4 regions of the Bradyrhizobium sp. CCGB01 genome follow, and region 2 is predicted to be linked to each of the others. Evidence: predicted binding sites of a transcription regulator. Region 2 holds the regulator's gene; each other region holds the start of a gene.
The links. The regulator PhoB, encoded in region 2, activates phosphate uptake and scavenging genes when phosphate is short. The targets are predictions, from matches to a motif close to TGTCATNNANCTGTCAT.

Region 1 (4,396 bases), 4.0 Mb from region 2:
GCCAAGCCGTGCTGCACCATCGCGGAACCGAGAGCCGGTGTTCACATCATCAATCGACAGCAACGCCAACATGGCCCATGCCATGTTACCAACATCGCTGCCCACCTGATATCGATCCTCTAACCATTTGTTCTGAGTCTTGTCCCACCACCCTGGAAGTTTGACGGGGCCATTCGCCACCACACCCGCGGCGTAGGCGTTCCTGAGCCGTCCATCATGCCAGGTGCGGTCGTTGTCGATGGCCCAGAGAATCGCCGAGCCAATCCGATACGCTTTATCTTGCTCACCGCAACCGACCAATGCGATGGCGGCTACCGCATTGTCATAGAGGTAGGCGGCGCCATGCAGAGGCCCCGATTCGACGGTCGGATAGCTGGGCAGGAACAACGGCCCTGATGGCGGTGCCTTATCAATTAGACCAGCGAGGTATCCGCACGCCGACGTTTTTGGTGCTGTTGAAGCCTGCAGAGGAGCGGAGGCCATCATGATTGCGAAAGTCGCGACGACCCAAGTGTGAGGGCAGAGCCCGCGACAACGGTAGAAGCAATAAGTGATTGGTGCCGGTAGCATTTCGCTGCCTCTCGTGTCTTTTCAGCCAAGATAGACTTTGGGACATCGGGAAGAAAGCAGGTCAGGATCGAGTAAAAAATCGTGCCTTCATCTTCAATGGCAGTTTATGGCCCATTGCGACATCTTGCGCTGCCACACAACTCCGGCCGTTATAGGAGCAAAGCAGGCATTGCCTTCGCATCACGCCGCCGGGTTTATGGGTACACGGCCTAGAATGGAATGGTCAGGCCCGGATTTTTCGCTTGCGCCTTGGTATAGGCGACGCCGTGGATCTTGATCCCGCGCTCGTCCAGCAGCGAAATGATGCCGCCTTGGTTCGATAATTCCATCGGCTTCTGCACGACGACAGCGAGCGTGCCGCCCGTCGCGATCTTCCCTGACAGGACCATTTTGTTCTTCTGCTTGTCGGCCAGCATCCAGCCGGTGAGATCGATGTCGCGATCGGCCGTATTGAGCAGCGTGACGACTTCCCGTTCGGGCGTCTTCACGGCGTTGACGAGTGCCGCAATGATGCGCACGAGACCATCAGGCATTTCTCCCGTCGGAGGAGTCGTCGGATCTGTCGGCGTGCCTCCGCCGATGGGGTCACCGGTCTTGTCGTCGGTGTGCCAGGCCTGCGTCTGGAATTTGAGGAAGACCGCCGTCCATAGCTTCTGATCCGGGAATTCGAACACGAGCCCGCCGTCCTGCCACGGCCCGTTGTCGCCCGAGAATTTTCCCCTTGGATTTCCCTGATTCATGTGGATGTCGTGAATGCCGCGCCCCGGCCGGAAGCCGAAATAATTGTCCGCTTTCGTCTCCGGCCCCCATGTCTCACCGAATGCGTAGACCATCGCGCTTTCGTTTGAGAGTGCGCGCTGGACGAACTGGTCGAGCTTCTCGTTGAGGTCATTGTCCGGTCCGGGCACTGACAGCGGCAGCGGGATCATCTCCTGCGGCTGCATCAGATTGCCGCGAATGAAATCCAGCGCGATGCTGGCCGGCTTCGGCGGCTGTGGGTGCAAGCCCACCGGCAGCGCCGCGAGATGATCGGTGATCGGATGGACAAAGTGCGATCGCACCAGGAACGCGACTTCGCTTCCGTCGGCTGACTGCACATTGACGGCGATGCGGAAATCCGCGTTGTCGGCTACGACATGGACTTGATAGTGCGGCGACTGGCCGGTGCCGAAACGCATCGCGATCGGGCGTCCCTTGAGGACCGAATAGTGTTTCAGTGGCATCGCACTTACCTGCGTTGGGTTTCGGCTGCGCGGGCTCCGTTGCTCAACTTTAGACTGCCGGTCATGACGATTTCATGGCTGAGGTGCACCTCACGCTTTGGCAAGACCGCCTCGCTGCATTTCCGGAAAAGGTGCTGACCTAAATCCGGATCACATACGTAGAGTGAAATCAATCCGCCCGGCCGGTGGCCGCATTGGTGGTGGTCGCATTGGTCTTGGGTCGAACATCACCTGGATAGATCAAGGTGCATGAACTGGTTGTGCGGGCTCGCCTGATAGTCGGCAAACGGCGCGCAGGAGACGAAGCCCGCGCTGCGGTAGAGCGCGACGGCCGGAACGTGCAGCGGCGCTGTGCCGGTCTCCAGGCTGAGACGCGCATAGCCACGTTTGCAGGCTTCGGCAATGATGTGGTGCAGGATGGCGCGGCCAACGCCGGTCCCGCGCGCAGCAGGCGCGACACGCATCGACTTCACCTCCGCATGCGCGTCATCCAGTTGCTTGAGGGCGCCAAATCCCACCAGCGCATTGCCCTGCCAGATAGTCCAAAACGTCACGGCCGGGTCCGAAAGACCGCTCGCGTCGAGCGCCTGCGCGTGTTCACCCATGACGTTGCGCAGCTCTTCCAGATGATAGGCCAGCAAATCGGCGACATAGGGCGCCGTCGGATCGTCCTGCCTGATGTCCACTCTTGTGTCCTCGTATCAGGTGGCCGTCTTCGCCGCGTTCCACAGCGCATCCATCTCCGCCAGCGACGCCTGCTCCAGCGTGCGGCCCTGCGCCTCCAGCGCCCGTTCGATATAGGCAAATCGCCGCTCGAATTTCGCGTTGGTCGCCCGCAACGCGGCTTCCGGATCGGCGTCGACATGGCGGGCGAGGTTGACGAGGGCGAACATCAGGTCGCCGGTCTCCTCCGCGATCTCCTGCTTGTCGTTGCGATCGAGCGCGGCCTCGATCTCGTCGGCTTCCTCGCGGATCTTTTGCAGGACCGCACGCGGGTCGTTCCAGTCGAAGCCGACCGTGGAGGCCTTGCGCTGCAGCTCCATGGCACGCGTCAGCGCCGGCTGGCCGGCCTTGACGCCCGACAGCAACGATTTGTGCGACGGCGCGGCCTCCGGCGGCCGGCGCGCCGCGCGCTCGGCCTTCTCCTCGGTCTTGATGCGGTCCCAGACTTCCTTGACGTGGTGCGAGGCGAGATTGCCGTCCTTGTCGGCGAAGACATGGGGATGGCGGCGGATCATTTTTCGCGTGATGGCCTCGACGACGTCTCCGAACGCGAAGGCGTTCTGCTCGGACGCCATCTGGGCGTGGAACACGACCTGGAGCAGGAGGTCGCCAAGCTCCTCTCTGAGATCGTCGAGGTCGCCGCGGCTGATAGCCTCGACCACCTCATAGGCTTCCTCGATCGTGTAGGGCGCGATCGTCGAAAAATCCTGCTCGAGGTCCCAGGGGCAGCCGGTCACGGGCGTGCGCAGCGCCGCCATGATCTCGATCAGGCGGGAAATGTCGCGGGAAGGGGTCATTGCAGGGCAGTCTCCTGGGTCCAAAGCCTTATGCCAAAAGCGGGCCGCCGTTCCCAGCGGGGCGCGGAGGAACGGGGTGATTTCCACCGGTTGGCGGAAGATTGGCGAACCGCGCCCGCAATGCTAAAGCGCGGGCCATGAGTGACGCATTTTCATCACAAACCGCCCTGGTGCTGTTTTCCGGCGGCCAGGATTCCACCACCTGCCTCGCATGGGCGCTGGATCGCTTCGCGCGTGTGGAGATGCTGGGGTTCGACTACGGCCAGCGCCATGCCGTCGAGCTTGACTGCCGCGACCGCCTGTTCGACGGCATCAAGGGCCTTCGCCCCGACTGGGCCGCAAAACTCGGCGAGAGCCACACGCTGTCGATCCCGACGCTGGCGGCGGTGTCCGAGACAGCGCTGACCCGCGATGTCGCGATTGCGATGGGCGCCGACGGCCTGCCGAACACGTTCGTGCCCGGCCGCAATCTGGTGTTCCTGACGTTTGCCGCGGCGCTGGCCTACCGGCGCGGCATCACCCACATCGTCGGCGGCATGTGCGAGACCGACTATTCCGGCTACCCCGATTGCCGCGACGACACCATCCGCGCCATGCAGGCCGCGCTCTCGCTCGGCATGGCGCGGTCCTTCGAGCTGCACACGCCGCTGATGTGGATCGACAAGGCGGCGACGTGGAAGCTCGCGCACGACCTCGGCGGCGATGGGCTGGTCGACCTCATCCGCGAGCACTCGCACACCTGCTATCTCGGCGAACGCGGCGCGCAGCACGATTGGGGTTATGGCTGCGGCGAGTGTCCGGCGTGCAGCCTGCGGGCGAAGGGATGGCGGGAGTTTGCGGCAGGACGCTGAGGGCGCCGCATGTTCGGTGTCATCACCCGCGAAAGCGGGTGATCCAGTATTCCAGAGACCGCGCTTGAGCCGAGAAAGCCGCGGCGTACTGGATTCCCCGCCTTCGCGGGGAATGACAGTGTTCGTTGAAGTAACAGCGTCCACTACACAACGCGGCGCTCAGCGACTATCCCGCAAAATCCTCCGGCCTAAGCTCGATCGGCTTGCCGTGCGGCGTGCGGTCGGCGGCATG
Region 2 (4,396 bases):
CGAGACCGCGCCGCTGCTCTTCACCGCGCTGTCGAACCAGTTCTTCAGCCTCGGCCTGAACAAGACGATGGCGAACCTGCCGGTCACCATCAACAACTTCGTGCAGAGCCCCTACGCCTACTGGAAGCAGCTCGCCTGGAGCGGCGCCTTGCTGATCACGTTGACCGTGCTTGCCCTGAACATTGGCGCGCGCCTCCTTAGCGCCGAGAGGACTGCAAAATGAGCGAAATGTCTGTTTCCGTCAGTACGCCCGCCGTTCAGCACGGCTCGCAGCCGCTGCCCGAGGCGCCCGCCAAGGTGACGGTTCGCAACCTCAACTTCTACTATGGCGAGCACCACGCGCTGAAGAACATTAACCTGGCGCTCGGCACCAACCGCGTCACGGCGTTCATCGGCCCGTCGGGTTGCGGCAAGTCGACCCTGCTGCGCATCTTCAACCGGATGTACGACCTCTATCCGGGCCAGCGCGTCACCGGCCAGCTCATGCTCGACCAGACCAACATCCTCGACCCCAAGCTCGACCTCAACCTGCTGCGCGCCCGCGTCGGCATGGTGTTCCAAAAGCCGACGCCGTTCCCGATGACGATCTACGAGAACATCGCGTTCGGCATCCGTCTCTACGAGAAGATCTCGAAGTCCGAGATGGACGACCGCGTCGAGAAGGCGCTGCGTGGCGGCGCGCTGTGGAACGAGGTCAAGGACAAGCTCAACGCCTCCGGCCTGTCGCTCTCCGGCGGCCAACAGCAGCGCCTCTGCATCGCCCGCACGGTCGCGGTGCGGCCCGAGGTCATCCTGTTCGACGAGCCCTGCTCGGCGCTCGACCCGATCTCGACCGCCAAGGTCGAGGAGCTGATCCAGGAGCTGTCCGAGAACTACACGATCGCGATCGTCACCCACAACATGCAGCAGGCGGCGCGCGTCTCCGACAAGACCGCCTTCATGTATCTCGGCGAGTTGATCGAGTTCGACGACACCAGCAAGATCTTCACGTCGCCGACCGACCGGCGCACGCAGGATTACATCACCGGCCGGTTCGGCTGAGGAGACGGGATATGGGTTCTGAACATACCGCAAAGGCCTTCGACACCGACCTCCAGGAACTCACCCGCCTGGTCGCGGAGATGGGCGGGATCGCCGAGCGCATGATCGTCGATTCCGTCGACGCGCTGATCCGCCGCGACGTCGCGCTCGGTCAGCGCGTCGTCGCCATCGATGCCGATCTCGACGCACTTCAGAAGAAGATCGAGGAGCGCGCCGTGCTGACCATCGCGCGCCGCCAGCCGATGGCTGTCGATTTGCGCGAAATCGTCGGCGCCATGCGCGTCGCGACCGATCTCGAGCGCATCGGCGACCTCGCCAAGAACATGGGCAAGCGCGTCGCGGCGCTGGAGACCGATTTCCATCCGCTCAAGCTGTTCCGCGGCCTCGAGCACATGACCGACCTCGTGCAGCAGCAGGTCAAGTCGGTGCTGGACGCCTATGCCGCGCACGACCTGCCGGCGGCGATGGCGGTGTGGAAGGGCGACGAGGAAGTCGACGCCATCTGCACCTCGCTGTTCCGCGAACTCCTCACCTACATGATGGAGGATCCGCGCAACATCTCGTTCTGCATCCATTTGATGTTCTGCGCCAAGAACATCGAGCGCATCGGCGACCACGCCACCAACATCGCCGAGACCGTGTTCTACATGATCGAGGGACAGGCGATCACCGACAAGCGGCCGAAGGGCGACATGACGACCTTCGCCACGACGGTTCCGAATACTTAAGGAGCGACGACCCGATGGGCGCACGCATTATGGTGGTTGAGGACGAGGAAGCTCTCACCGAGCTGCTTCGCTACAATCTCGAAGGCGACGGCTACGACGTCGAGACGGTGATGCGCGGCGACGACGCCGACACCCGTCTCAAGGAGCACATCCCCGATTTGATCGTGCTCGACTGGATGCTGCCGGGACTGTCCGGCATCGAGCTGTGCCGGCGGCTTCGTACCCGCCCGGAGACCAAGCAGCTCCCGATCATCATGCTCACCGCGCGCGGCGAGGAGAGCGAGCGGGTGCGCGGACTTGCGACCGGCGCCGACGACTACATCGTCAAGCCGTTTTCGGTGCCCGAGCTGCTGGCGCGCGTGAAGGGTCTGCTGCGGCGCGCAAGCCCGGAGCGGCTCGCAACCGTGCTCGCCTATGGCGACATCGAGCTCGACCGCGACAAGCGCCGCGTGGCGCGCTCGGGCCGGCCGATCGATCTTGGCCCGACCGAATATCGCCTGCTGGAGTTCTTCCTGGAGCATCCGGGCCGGGTGTTCTCGCGCGAGCAACTGCTCGACAGCGTCTGGGGCCGCGACATCTATATCGACGAGCGCACCGTGGACGTGCATATCGGCCGCTTGCGCAAGCTGCTCAATCTTGGCCGCGAGCAGGACCCGATCCGCACCGTCCGCGGCGCCGGCTATGCGCTCGATGATCGCTTTGCGAAGGCAGAGCAGGCGTAGGGTTTGCGAGCTGATTTAGCGATCCGCCGCTACAATTTCCGATGTCGTCCCGGCGAACGCCGGGACCCATAACCACGGGGAGTGGTGAGGCGAAGACTCGGAGTGACCACTTTGCGCGACAATTGCGCCCTGTGGTTATGGGTCCCTGCTTTCGCAGGGACGACGCCCATCTTGTGGAGCCGTCATCGCGTGACGGCTGCCGTCGTGATCTCAGAAAACTCTCAGCGCGGACCCGGCTTCGCCGGCGCGCGCCTGCGATCCGCTGCGGGCTGATACGCCACGCGCGAGTGCTGGGCGCAGTAGGGCAGGCCGGAGAGCGCCTTGCCGCCGCAGAAGAAGAAATCCGGGCTCGAGGGATCGCCGACCGGCCAGTGGCAGGTCGCCTCGTTCAGCTCCAGCAGCGACAGTCGCTGGCTCATCGGCACCACGTTGTCGTAGGTGACCGGTTCGGCCTCGACCTCGACCTCGAAGGCCTGCGCCAGCGCGGTGTTGCCGCGCGCGATCGGCCGGCTCACCCGCATCATGTGCTGCGCGGGACGCGCCTTGCGCGGCCGGGGCGCTGCGGACGAGGGGCTCTTGGCGCGGCCGGACAGGCCGAGCCGGTGCACCTTGCCGATCACCGCGTTGCGGGTCACGTTGCCAAGCTCAGCGGCGATCTGGCTGGCCGAAAGTCCGGCCTCCCAGAGCTTTTTCAGCTGCTCGACGCGATCATCTGACCAGGTCAAAACCGTCATTGCACCCTTTCCTCCGCCGGCGCCTGCCATCCTGGGGCCGCACAGCGAATGCCTAAGCTTCGAAAAACCCGTGCCGTCAGAATCCCTTAAGGCTCGCCGGGCGCGCCAGATGCGCCCGAACGCTTACGCCGGTACATGAGGACTTAGAGGATCAGAACTGCTGCACGAGATGTCGTATCTGACAAGCCAAACGCTACAATATGGCGTGACTCACGCGCAAGAGTCCGCCGACTCGCTTCCACATGTTCCGTGGCGAAAATACGCAAAATCGCCACCGCAAGACTACGGATTAAGCATTTCGCGAGGCTTTCCGGGCGGCATTGACACCCGTTTCACCAGGCATAAGATGGTTGCGCGTGCCGCCCTTAAAAGGCGGCACGTTTCGTTTTCCGGGCCGGTCAATGGTGCGTTGCGCAATGCACGCTCACACCGTCCGCAACAATCAAGTGATCGTCATGACTAACAGCGCAGCGCCGCATTTGCTCCCCGTTTTCGCCAGGTCCGACCTCGGTTTCGAGCGCGGCGAAGGCTGCTGGCTGATCGCGACCAACGGCGAGCGTTATCTCGATTTCACCTCGGGCGTGGCGGTGAATGCGCTCGGCCATGCGCATCCGGTGTTGGTCAAGGCGTTGCAGGAGCAGGCCACCAAGCTCTGGCACATGTCGAACCTGTTCCAGAGCCCGGATGGCGAGAAGCTTGCGGCGCGTCTGTGCAACGAAAGCTTCGCGGACTTCGTGTTCTTCTGCAATTCCGGCGCTGAAGCGCTGGAGGGTGTGATCAAGCTGGTCCGCCATCATCACTTCTCCATGGGGCATCCGGAACGTTATCGCATCATCACCTTCGAAGGCGCCTTCCACGGCCGCACATTGGCAACGCTGGCTGCGACGGGATCTGCAAAATATCTCGAAGGTTTTGGTCCGCCGATGGACGGTTTCGACCAGATCCCGCACGGCGACATCGAGGCCGTGAAGAAGGCGATTGGTCCGCAGACCGCCGGCATCCTGATCGAGCCGATCCAGGGCGAGGGCGGCGTGCGTTCGGCGACGCCCTCCTTCCTCAAGGCGCTGCGCCAGCTCTGCGACGAGAAGGGCCTGCTGCTCGCGTTCGACGAGGTGCAGACCGGCATGGGCCGCACCGGCGATCTCTTCGCGCACAGGCGCACCGGCGTCAC
Region 3 (4,396 bases), 4.5 Mb from region 2:
TTGACCTGGCCGGCGAGATTGATGGCACCGCCGAACAGCAGCAGCTTCTCGGTCAGCGTGGTCTTGCCCGCGTCCGGGTGGGAGATGATCGCGAAGGTGCGCCGCCGCGCCACTTCGGTGGCAAGCGGGGAACGGGCCGGCGAGTCGGCTGATATGGCGATGTCGGACATGGCGGGAGCGTTTGGCAGGGAAAATGGGCCTGATCAAGCCTCATTTGGTGATTGCGGAGCCCTTCGGCCAGCCCCATATCGTTCCCGGGGAGGACGGCCTTCCTGCTCATCAGCACATCAGCCGCGGGGACGACCCTGCCTTGAATGGAGGGTCGTCATGGCCTGGAGCATCCTGTTCGTCGCTGGCCTCCTGGAAGTCGGCTGGGCGATCGGGCTCAAATACACCGAAGGCTTTTCCAGGCTCGTTCCGTCCGTCCTTACGCTCGCGGCAATGGCCGGTAGCGTGCTCCTGCTCGGCCTCGCCCTCAAATCGCTGCCCATTGGAACCGCCTATGCGGTCTGGACCGGTATCGGCGCGGTCGGCACCGCGGCGCTGGGCATTGTCCTGTTCGGCGAGCCCGCCACCGCACTCCGCCTCGCCAGCATCGGGTTGATCGTCGCCGGCATCATCGGGCTGAAGCTGGTTACTTGAAGATCTGGACCGCCCACCAGGTCAGTGCCGCGACGATGGCCGAGGCCGGGATGGTGATCACCCAGGCGTAGACGATCGAGCTTGCGACGTTCCAGCGCACCGCGGAGACGCGGCGGGCCGCGCCGACGCCGACGATCGCGCCGGTGATCGTATGCGTGGTCGAGACGGGAACGCCGAGGAAGGTCGCCATGAACAGCGTCGCGGCGCCGCCGGTCTCGGCACAGAACCCCTGCATCGGCGTCAGTTTCGTGATGCGCAGGCCCATGGTGCGGACGATGCGCCAGCCGCCCATCAGCGTGCCCAGCGCCATCGCGGCCTGGCACGACAGCACCACCCAGAACGGCACCGAGAATTCCCCGCCGAGATGGCCCTGCGAATAGAGCAGCACGGCGATGATGCCCATCGTCTTCTGCGCGTCGTTGCCGCCATGTCCCAGCGAATAGAGCGAGGCGGAGGCGAATTGCAGGATGCGGAAGGCGCGGTCGACCGCGAACGGCGTCGAGCGCACCGAGAGCCAGGACACGATCGCCACCAGCATCATGGCCAACAGGAAGCCGACCAGCGGCGACAGCACGATCGCCAGCACCGCCTTGGACAGGCCGCTCCATACCGCCGCCGAGATGCCCGCCTTGGCCATGCCGCCGCCGACAAGCCCACCGATCAGCGCGTGCGACGAGGAGGACGGGATGCCGAGCCCCCAGGTCACGAGGTTCCAGACGATCGCGCCGACGAGCGCCGCGAAGATCACCTGGGCATCGACGACCGCGGGGTCGATGATACCGGTGCCGATGGTCTGGGCGACGTGCAGCCCGAACACCATGAAGGCGATGAAATTGAAGAACGCGGCCCAGAATACCGCGAATTGCGGCCGCAGCACGCGGGTCGAAACGATGGTCGCGATCGAATTGGCGGCGTCGTGCAGGCCGTTCAGGAAGTCGAACAGCAGCGCGACGGCGATCAGTCCGACCAGGACGGGAAGACCCAACGCAGCATCCACAGCGCGGCCCCCGCCTTAAAGTCGGCGCATGATCTCCGCGCAAACGCGTTCCGCGTTTGTCGCGAAGGAAAGCCGCTGCACACTTTTCCGGATCATGCGCTAGACCTGCTCGATGACGATGCTGTTGATCTCGTTCGCGACGTCGTCGAAGCGATCGGCCACCTTCTCGAGATGGTCGTAGATCTCGACGCCGACGATGAAATCCATCGCGCTGCCGTCACGGTGCTTGAGGAACAATTCCTTCAGCCCGATGTCATGGAGATCGTCGACCCGGCCCTCCAGCTTGCCCAGCTCCTCCGTGATCGCGGTCAGCATCGCGACGTTCGGGCCGATCGACTGCATCAGCGGCAGCGCGCGGCCGACCAGATTGGCGCATTCGATCAGAAGAGCGCCGATCTCCCGCATCGGCGGCTCGAAGGTACGGACCTCGAACAGCATCACGGCCTTGGCGGTCTGCTGCATCTGGTCGATGGCATCGTCCATCGAGGTGATGAGATTCTTGATGTCACCGCGATCGAAAGGGGTGATGAAAGTGCGGCGCACCGCCGTCAGCACCTCACGGGTGATGTTGTCGGCGTCGTTCTCGAACTGATTGACACGCTGGCAGTAGACCGGCGTCTCCTCGCCACCGTTGAGCATGCCCTGAAGCGCGATCGAGCCCTGGATCACGGTCTGGGCGTGGCGGTCGAACAGGTCGAAGAACCGTTCTTCCTTGGGCAGGAAAGCGCGAAACCATCGCATCATGGGGAGAGACTACCGGTTGGAAATGGCCCGGCCCGAACGGGCCGTCACAAAACTGTCATAGACCATTTTCGATCCGCGCGCGTGTCATCTCACGCCCGCGGAACCGGATCATCCACCGCTTTCACGCACTAGGTAAATTGACTTAAAATCAACTACTTAGAGCGATCGCCGGAAGTAATGCGCGATTTCGCCGATGACGCCTCGGCGGAAGGTGAGCACGCAGATCACGAAGATCGAGCCCTGAATCACCGTCACCCACTGGCCGAAACCCGCCAGATATTGCTGCATCGCGATGATCGCGAAGGCGCCGATCACGGGCCCGAAGATGGTGCCGAGGCCACCGACCAGCGTCATCAGCACGACTTCGCCGGACATCGACCAGTGTACGTCGGTGAGCGAGGCATTCTGCGCCACGAACACCTTCAGCGCGCCGGCAAAGCCCGCCAGCGTGCCCGACAGGACGAACGCCAGGAACTTGTATTGATCGGTCCGGTAACCGAGCGAGATCGCACGCGGCTCGTTCTCGCGGATCGCCTTCAGGACTTCGCCGAACGGCGAGTTGATGATGCGGTAGATCAGCAGGAAGCCGGCGAGGAAGCCGACCAGCACGACGTAATAAAGCACCGTCGGCTTGGACAGATCAAACAAGCCGAACATGCGCCCTTGCGGAATGCCCTGGATGCCGTCCTCGCCATGGGTGAACGGCGCCTGGAGGTAGATGAAGTACAGGAGCTGCGACAGCGCCAGGGTGATCATCGAGAAATAGATACCCTGGCGGCGGATCGAGATGTACCCGGTGACGATCGAGAGCACGAAAGCCGCAGCAATGCCGACGAGGATGCCGAGCTCCGGCGGCAACGCCCACACCTTCAGCGCATGCGCACTGCAATAGCCGGCCGTGCCGAGGAACATCGCGTGACCGAACGACAGCAGGCCGCCATAGCCGATCAGAAGATTGAAGGCACAGGCGAGCAGCGCGAAGCACAGCGCCTGCATCACGAAGAACGGGTAGATGCCGCTGAATGGCACCGCGGCCAGCAGCAGTGCCATCACCACGAACACGATCATCTCGTCACGAATGGCGCGCGGGGCTACCGGCAGCGTGTCGTCCGTCAAGGCTGTCATATCAGGCCGCCCTTCCCGTCAATCCCGTTGGCTTCACCAAGAGCACCAGCACCATCAGCACGAAGACGACGGTGTTAGAGGCCTCGGGGTAAAAATATTTGGTCAGGCCCTCGATCACGCCGAGCGCAAAGCCGGTGATGATGGAGCCCATGATCGATCCCATGCCGCCGATCACGACCACCGCAAACACCACGATGATGAGGTCGGCGCCCATCAGCGGCCGCACCTGGTTGATCGGCGCCGAGAGCACGCCGGCGAGCGCGGCAAGTCCGACACCGAGACCGTAGGTCAGCGTGATCATGCGGGGCACGTTGATGCCGAACGCGCGGACCAGCGTCGGGTTTTCGGTGGCGGCGCGCAGGTAAGCACCGAGCCGCGTCTTCTCGATCAGGAACCAGGTGGCGATGCACACCACCAGCGAGAAGATGACGACCCAGCCGCGGTAGATCGGCAGGAACATGAAGCCGAGATTCATGCCGCCCTTGAGCTGGTCCGGAATGGCGTAAGGCAGGCCGGAGGAGCCGAAATAGTTCTGGAACACGCCCTGCACGATCAGCGCGATGCCGAAGGTCAGCAGCAGGCCGTAGAGGTGGTCGAGCCCGGTCAGCCATTGCAGCATGGTCCGTTCCAGGATCATGCCGAAGATGCCGACGATGATGGGCGCCAGCAGCAGCGCCCACCAGTAGTTGATGCCGCCGAGGTTCAGCAGGAAATAGGCGACGAACGCACCCATCATGTAGAGCGCGCCATGGGCGAAATTGATGATGTTGAGCATGCCGAAGATCACGGCGAGCCCGAGACTGAGCAGCGCGTAGAACGAGCCGTTGATCAGTCCTACCAGTAGCTGAGCGTAAAGAGCCTGCATCGATCCCGCACCCGGTCCCTTCG
Region 4 (4,396 bases), 160 kb from region 2:
CTGAAGAATGCCGACGGCTCGGCGATGAAGAAGGGCGACTTCCGCATCATCCACAAGTCGGCGCCGATCATCAACGGCCCCTACGCCTACAACTCGGACCTGCCGGACGATGCGAAGGCTGCCATCGCCAAGGCCTTCTTCGACGCGCCGGCGAAGGACAAGGCGGCGTTCGATCGCCTCCAGGACGGCCAGAAGAAGGGTTTTAATCACGCCACTACCAAGGACTGGGATGGCACGATCGAGCTGATCAAGTTCGTCGATGCGCTGCGCAAAAAGAAGGCGTCCTGAGCTTTCGGGACGACGCCACTGGAGCCGGGTCGATGGACCCGGCTCTTTCTCTTTTGACCATCCACTCTCCCTGACCCTATGACCGTCGCGGTTTCGATCCTCCCCGAGCAGCAATTGGACGCGCTGAACGCCGCGTACAACCAGGCGGTCGCGCGCAGGCGGCTCCGCCTCCTGCTGGGAGCAGTGATCTTCGCGGGAGCGCTGGTTCTCGCCGCGATCGGCGCGGAAGTGAATCTGCGCACGCTGTTCACCTATTTCGGCAATTTCATCAGCTATTTCGACCGCATCCTCACGCTCGACAGCGGCCAGCGGGTCTGGACCGATGTCGGCGAGTGGCTTTGGGGCTGGCGCAAATGGCTGAAGATGCTGGGCGAGACGCTGCTGATTTCCTATGTCGGCACGCTGATCGGTGCGACCTTCGCCTTCGCCCTGAATTTCCTGGCGGCCGAGAACACGTCGCCGTCGCCCTGGCTGCGCTTCGTGGTGCGTCGCCTGCTCGAATTCGCCCGCACCGTCCCCGGCATCGTCTTCGCGCTGATCTTCGTGATCGCCTTCGGGCTCGGGCCGATGGCCGGCGTGCTCGCGATCGCGATCCACTCCACCGGCGCACTCGGAAAACTGTTCTCGGAGATCGTCGAGAATGCCGACATGAAGCCGGTCGAAGGCATCCGCTCGACCGGCGCGAGCTGGCTGTCCTGCATGCGTTTTGCCGTGGTGCCGCAGGTGACCGCGGGCTATGCCAGCTACGCGCTGCTCCGCTTCGAGATCAACGTCCGCGAAGCCTCCGTCATGGGTTTCGTCGGCGCCGGCGGCATTGGCCAGGAGCTCGTCGTCGCCATCCGCAAGTTCTATTACTCCGACGTCAGCGCCATCCTGCTCACCATCATCCTCACCGTCTTCATCATCGACATCACCACGGGCTGGCTGCGCGGCCGCCTGTTCGGCAAGGAGGCGCGGACGTGACGGGGCCGCAGGAGATCGACACCGCGCGGATTCGCGCGCGCTACCCCGATGTGTTCGACCGGCCGGCCTCGGCGCGGCTCGCCATGCCGGCGATGATCGTCGCGGCGTTCGCGATCCTGGTTTACGGCCTCGTCGATCTCGACTTCTCGCCGTCGCGCCTTTTCGCAGGGCTGAGCCAGCTCGGCTGGATCAGCCTGATGATGATCCCGCCAGATCCCGGCTCCTCGTTGCCGATCTATCTGAAGGCGCTGGGCGAGACGCTGTCGATCGCGCTGCTCGGCACGACGCTGGCCGCCGTCTTCGCGCTTCCGGTCAGCCTGCTGGCCGCGCGCAACGTGGTGCCGTCGAAGATCCTGCGCTTCCCCGTGCGACGTTTCCTGGATTCGATCCGCGGCGTCGACACGCTGATCTGGGCGCTGGTGTGGATCAATGTGGTCGGGCTCGGCCCGTTCGCCGGCGTGCTCGCCATCGCCGTGTCGGATTTCGGCGCGTTCGGCAAGCTGTTCTCGGAGGCGATCGAGGGCGCGGACCAGAAGCAGGTCGAAGGCATCCGCGCCTCCGGCGGCAGCGCATTGCACGAGATCCGCTTCGGCCTGCTGCCGCAGGTCCTGCCCGTCATCGCCGGCCAGGTGCTATATTTCATCGAATCCAACACCCGCTCGGCCACCATCATCGGCATCGTCGGCGCCGGCGGCATCGGGCTCCAGCTCGCCGAGCAGATCCGCGTGCTGGAATGGCAGAAGGTGTCGTTCCTGATCCTGATGATTCTGGTTGCGGTCGCCGCGATCGATTTCATCTCGGGCAAGCTGCGCTTTGCGATCATCGGGCGAAGGGCTGTGGCGTAGCTTGCTTTATTCCCTTCTCCCCTTGTGGGAGAAGGTGGCGCGAAGCGCCGGATGAGGGGTCTGTCTCCTCAAGCTCTGATCGGAATTTGCGGAGACACACCCCTCACCCGTCTCGCCGCTACGCGGCGAGCCACCCTCTCCCACAAGGGGAGAGGGAAGAAGCCTACGACTCCACCAAAAACTCCACCCGTTCCGCCGCAAACCGCGAATGCTTCGTCACCAGCGGCTTGCCCTGGAGATCGTGGTCGGTCGCGTCGACCACGAGGATCGGCCGTCCCAGCGGGAGATCCAGTCGCGCGGCGTCGGTCGCGTCGACGATGCCGGCGGTGATCCGGGTCGCGCCGCGGCTGTAGTCGCGGACGCCGTAGTGCTCGAGCAGTTTCGTCATCGAACGCGTCGCGGCGAACACGTTGCCCGCACCCGGGAACAATTCCGCCGACAGCCAGGTGGTGGAGACGCAGATCGGCGTGCGGTCGGCAAGCCGTATCGCCTCGATCCGGACCAGCGGCGCGCCGGCCTTCAATCCCAGTTCCCGCGCCAGCTCGCGGGTCGCGACGTCGTCGGACGCTTCGATCAAACGGCCATGCGGCTCGCGGCCGTCGGCGCCGACGATCTCGGAAAAGCGGGTGCGCGAGCGCAGCGGATAGGCGAGGCGCTGCGCCTCGACATAGGTTCCGCTGCCGCGTTCGGCACGCACGATGCCGCGCTCGGCAAGCGCGGCGAGCGCGCGCCGCACGGTGTGGCGGTTCACCCGATAGGTTTCGGCGATCTCCATCTCGCCCGGCAGCTTGTCGCCGGCCGCAAAGCGGCCGTCGGCGATGCCGCGCTCGATGCCGTCGGCAACGAGGCGCCACAGCGCGACGCCCGAAGAGGCTGTGTCCTGCATGCTCATGTTGCCGCGAAGCCTACTTCAGAAATCACACGTTTGTCACGAAACAGTCATGGCGCTTCGGTATCAAGTTGTCTATTATCATAGACAACTTGGATTCGGCAAGTTCTGTCAAAAGCTCGGTGGATTTGGTGACCCAGCACAACAACCAGCAAGCCCAGCGCAAGGCCGCGATGGCCGTGCTGGCGCACGCGGAGGCGGGCGAGATCGCCGCTCGCCTCCGCGCTTTCGCGCTGCCGGCACATCAGGAGCTGCGCGCGCCGGAAAACGGCCTCGTGATGCTGCGCGGCCGGGTCGGCGGCGATGGCGCGCCGTTCAATCTCGGCGAAGCGACGGTGTCGCGCGCGGCGGTCCGGCTCGCGAGCGGCGAGGTCGGCTTCGGCTACACGCTGGGACGCGACGGCGAGAAGGCGCGGCTGATCGCGCTGTGCGACGCGCTGGTGCAGTCCGGTGAATTCGGCGAGGCGGTGGAGCGTGACGTTATCACGCCGTTGCGCGAGCAGCTTATGCTTCAGCGCGCGCGGGCGGCGGCCGAGACCGCCGCGACGAAGGTTGATTTCTACACCATGGTGCGCGGTGAGGGGTGAGGCCATGACCACGATTGCGGAACTGCCGCCGGGGTTCGCCGACAAGGTGTTGTCGGCGCAATCGACCTTTCGTTCGGTCATGGACGCGATGGCGCGGCCGGGCTCGGTCCAGCGCATCGTGCCGATGGCAGGGGCGCCCGGACCGATGATGCGCGGCACCGCCGCGATCGCGCTGACGCTGTTCGACCATGACACACCGCTCTGGCTCGATGCGCGCATGTCGGAAAGCTCCGACGTGACAAAATGGCTCAAGTTCCACACCGGCGCGCCGGTCGTGCAGGACTCGTCGATCGCGAGTTTCGCTCTGATCAGCGACGGCACGGCGCTGCCGGTGCTCGAGCGCTTCGCGCTCGGCACGAACGAATATCCGGATCGCTCGACCACGGTCATCCTCCAGGTCGATCACCTCGATGCAGGGCGCAGTTTCGAGCTGCGCGGCCCCGGCATCGATGGTGTCGCGACACTTCAGGCGTCGATCAAGCCTTTCGACCTGTTCGAGCGCCTGCGGTTCAACGAGGCATTGTTTCCGCGCGGCATCGATGTGGTGCTGGTTGCCGATGACGCCGTGGTTGCGATCCCGCGCACCACGCGTGTCGTGAACAAGGGAAGCTAGTCGCATGTATGTCGCAGTCAAAGGCGGCGAGCGCGCCATCGACAACGCCCATCGCCTGCTCGCCAATGCGCGGCGCGGCGACAGAAGCGTTCCGGAAGTCACGCTCGACCAGATCTCGGAGCAGCTTGGCCTCGCCGTGGACCGCGTCATGAGCGAAGGCTCGCTCTATGATCGCGAGCTCGCTGCGCTCGCCATCAAGCAGGCGCGCGGC

Region 1: a site for PhoB is predicted at 1,857-1,873, ahead of NLM25_RS23325 (DUF2278 family protein). Genes of this name have one in related genera too.
Region 3: a site for PhoB is predicted at 2,426-2,442, ahead of NLM25_RS20750 (DUF47 domain-containing protein). Genes of this name have one in related genera too.
Region 4: a site for PhoB is predicted at 3,023-3,039, ahead of phnF (phosphonate metabolism transcriptional regulator PhnF). Genes of this name have one in related genera too.

Annotation. Positions count from the first base shown of each region.
Region 1 covers NZ_JANADK010000001.1:5,058,338-5,062,733, forward strand. The annotation lists gene NLM25_RS23320 (hypothetical protein) at 1-387, opposite strand, end outside; gene NLM25_RS23325 (DUF2278 family protein) at 780-1,793, opposite strand; gene NLM25_RS23330 (GNAT family N-acetyltransferase) at 2,021-2,479, opposite strand; gene mazG (nucleoside triphosphate pyrophosphohydrolase) at 2,495-3,313, opposite strand; gene queC (7-cyano-7-deazaguanine synthase QueC) at 3,451-4,164, shown strand; gene NLM25_RS23345 (nitrile hydratase accessory protein) at 4,331-4,396, opposite strand, start outside.
Region 2 covers NZ_JANADK010000001.1:9,021,358-9,025,753, reverse strand. The annotation lists gene pstA (phosphate ABC transporter permease PstA) at 1-223, shown strand, start outside; gene pstB (phosphate ABC transporter ATP-binding protein PstB) at 220-1,041, shown strand; gene phoU (phosphate signaling complex protein PhoU) at 1,053-1,769, shown strand; gene phoB (phosphate regulon transcriptional regulator PhoB) at 1,784-2,491, shown strand; gene NLM25_RS42530 (GcrA family cell cycle regulator) at 2,713-3,225, opposite strand; gene NLM25_RS42525 (aspartate aminotransferase family protein) at 3,681-4,396, shown strand, end outside.
Region 3 covers NZ_JANADK010000001.1:4,539,497-4,543,892, reverse strand. The annotation lists gene NLM25_RS20765 (peptide chain release factor 3) at 1-170, opposite strand, end outside; gene sugE (quaternary ammonium compound efflux SMR transporter SugE) at 328-642, shown strand; gene NLM25_RS20755 (inorganic phosphate transporter) at 635-1,639, opposite strand; gene NLM25_RS20750 (DUF47 domain-containing protein) at 1,739-2,383, opposite strand; gene NLM25_RS20745 (branched-chain amino acid ABC transporter permease) at 2,540-3,508, opposite strand; gene NLM25_RS20740 (branched-chain amino acid ABC transporter permease) at 3,510-4,373, opposite strand.
Region 4 covers NZ_JANADK010000001.1:8,858,794-8,863,189, reverse strand. The annotation lists gene phnD (phosphonate ABC transporter substrate-binding protein) at 1-288, shown strand, start outside; gene phnE (phosphonate ABC transporter, permease protein PhnE) at 367-1,251, shown strand; gene phnE (phosphonate ABC transporter, permease protein PhnE) at 1,248-2,096, shown strand; gene phnF (phosphonate metabolism transcriptional regulator PhnF) at 2,260-2,988, opposite strand; gene phnG (phosphonate C-P lyase system protein PhnG) at 3,108-3,572, shown strand; gene phnH (phosphonate C-P lyase system protein PhnH) at 3,577-4,185, shown strand; gene NLM25_RS41745 (carbon-phosphorus lyase complex subunit PhnI) at 4,190-4,396, shown strand, end outside.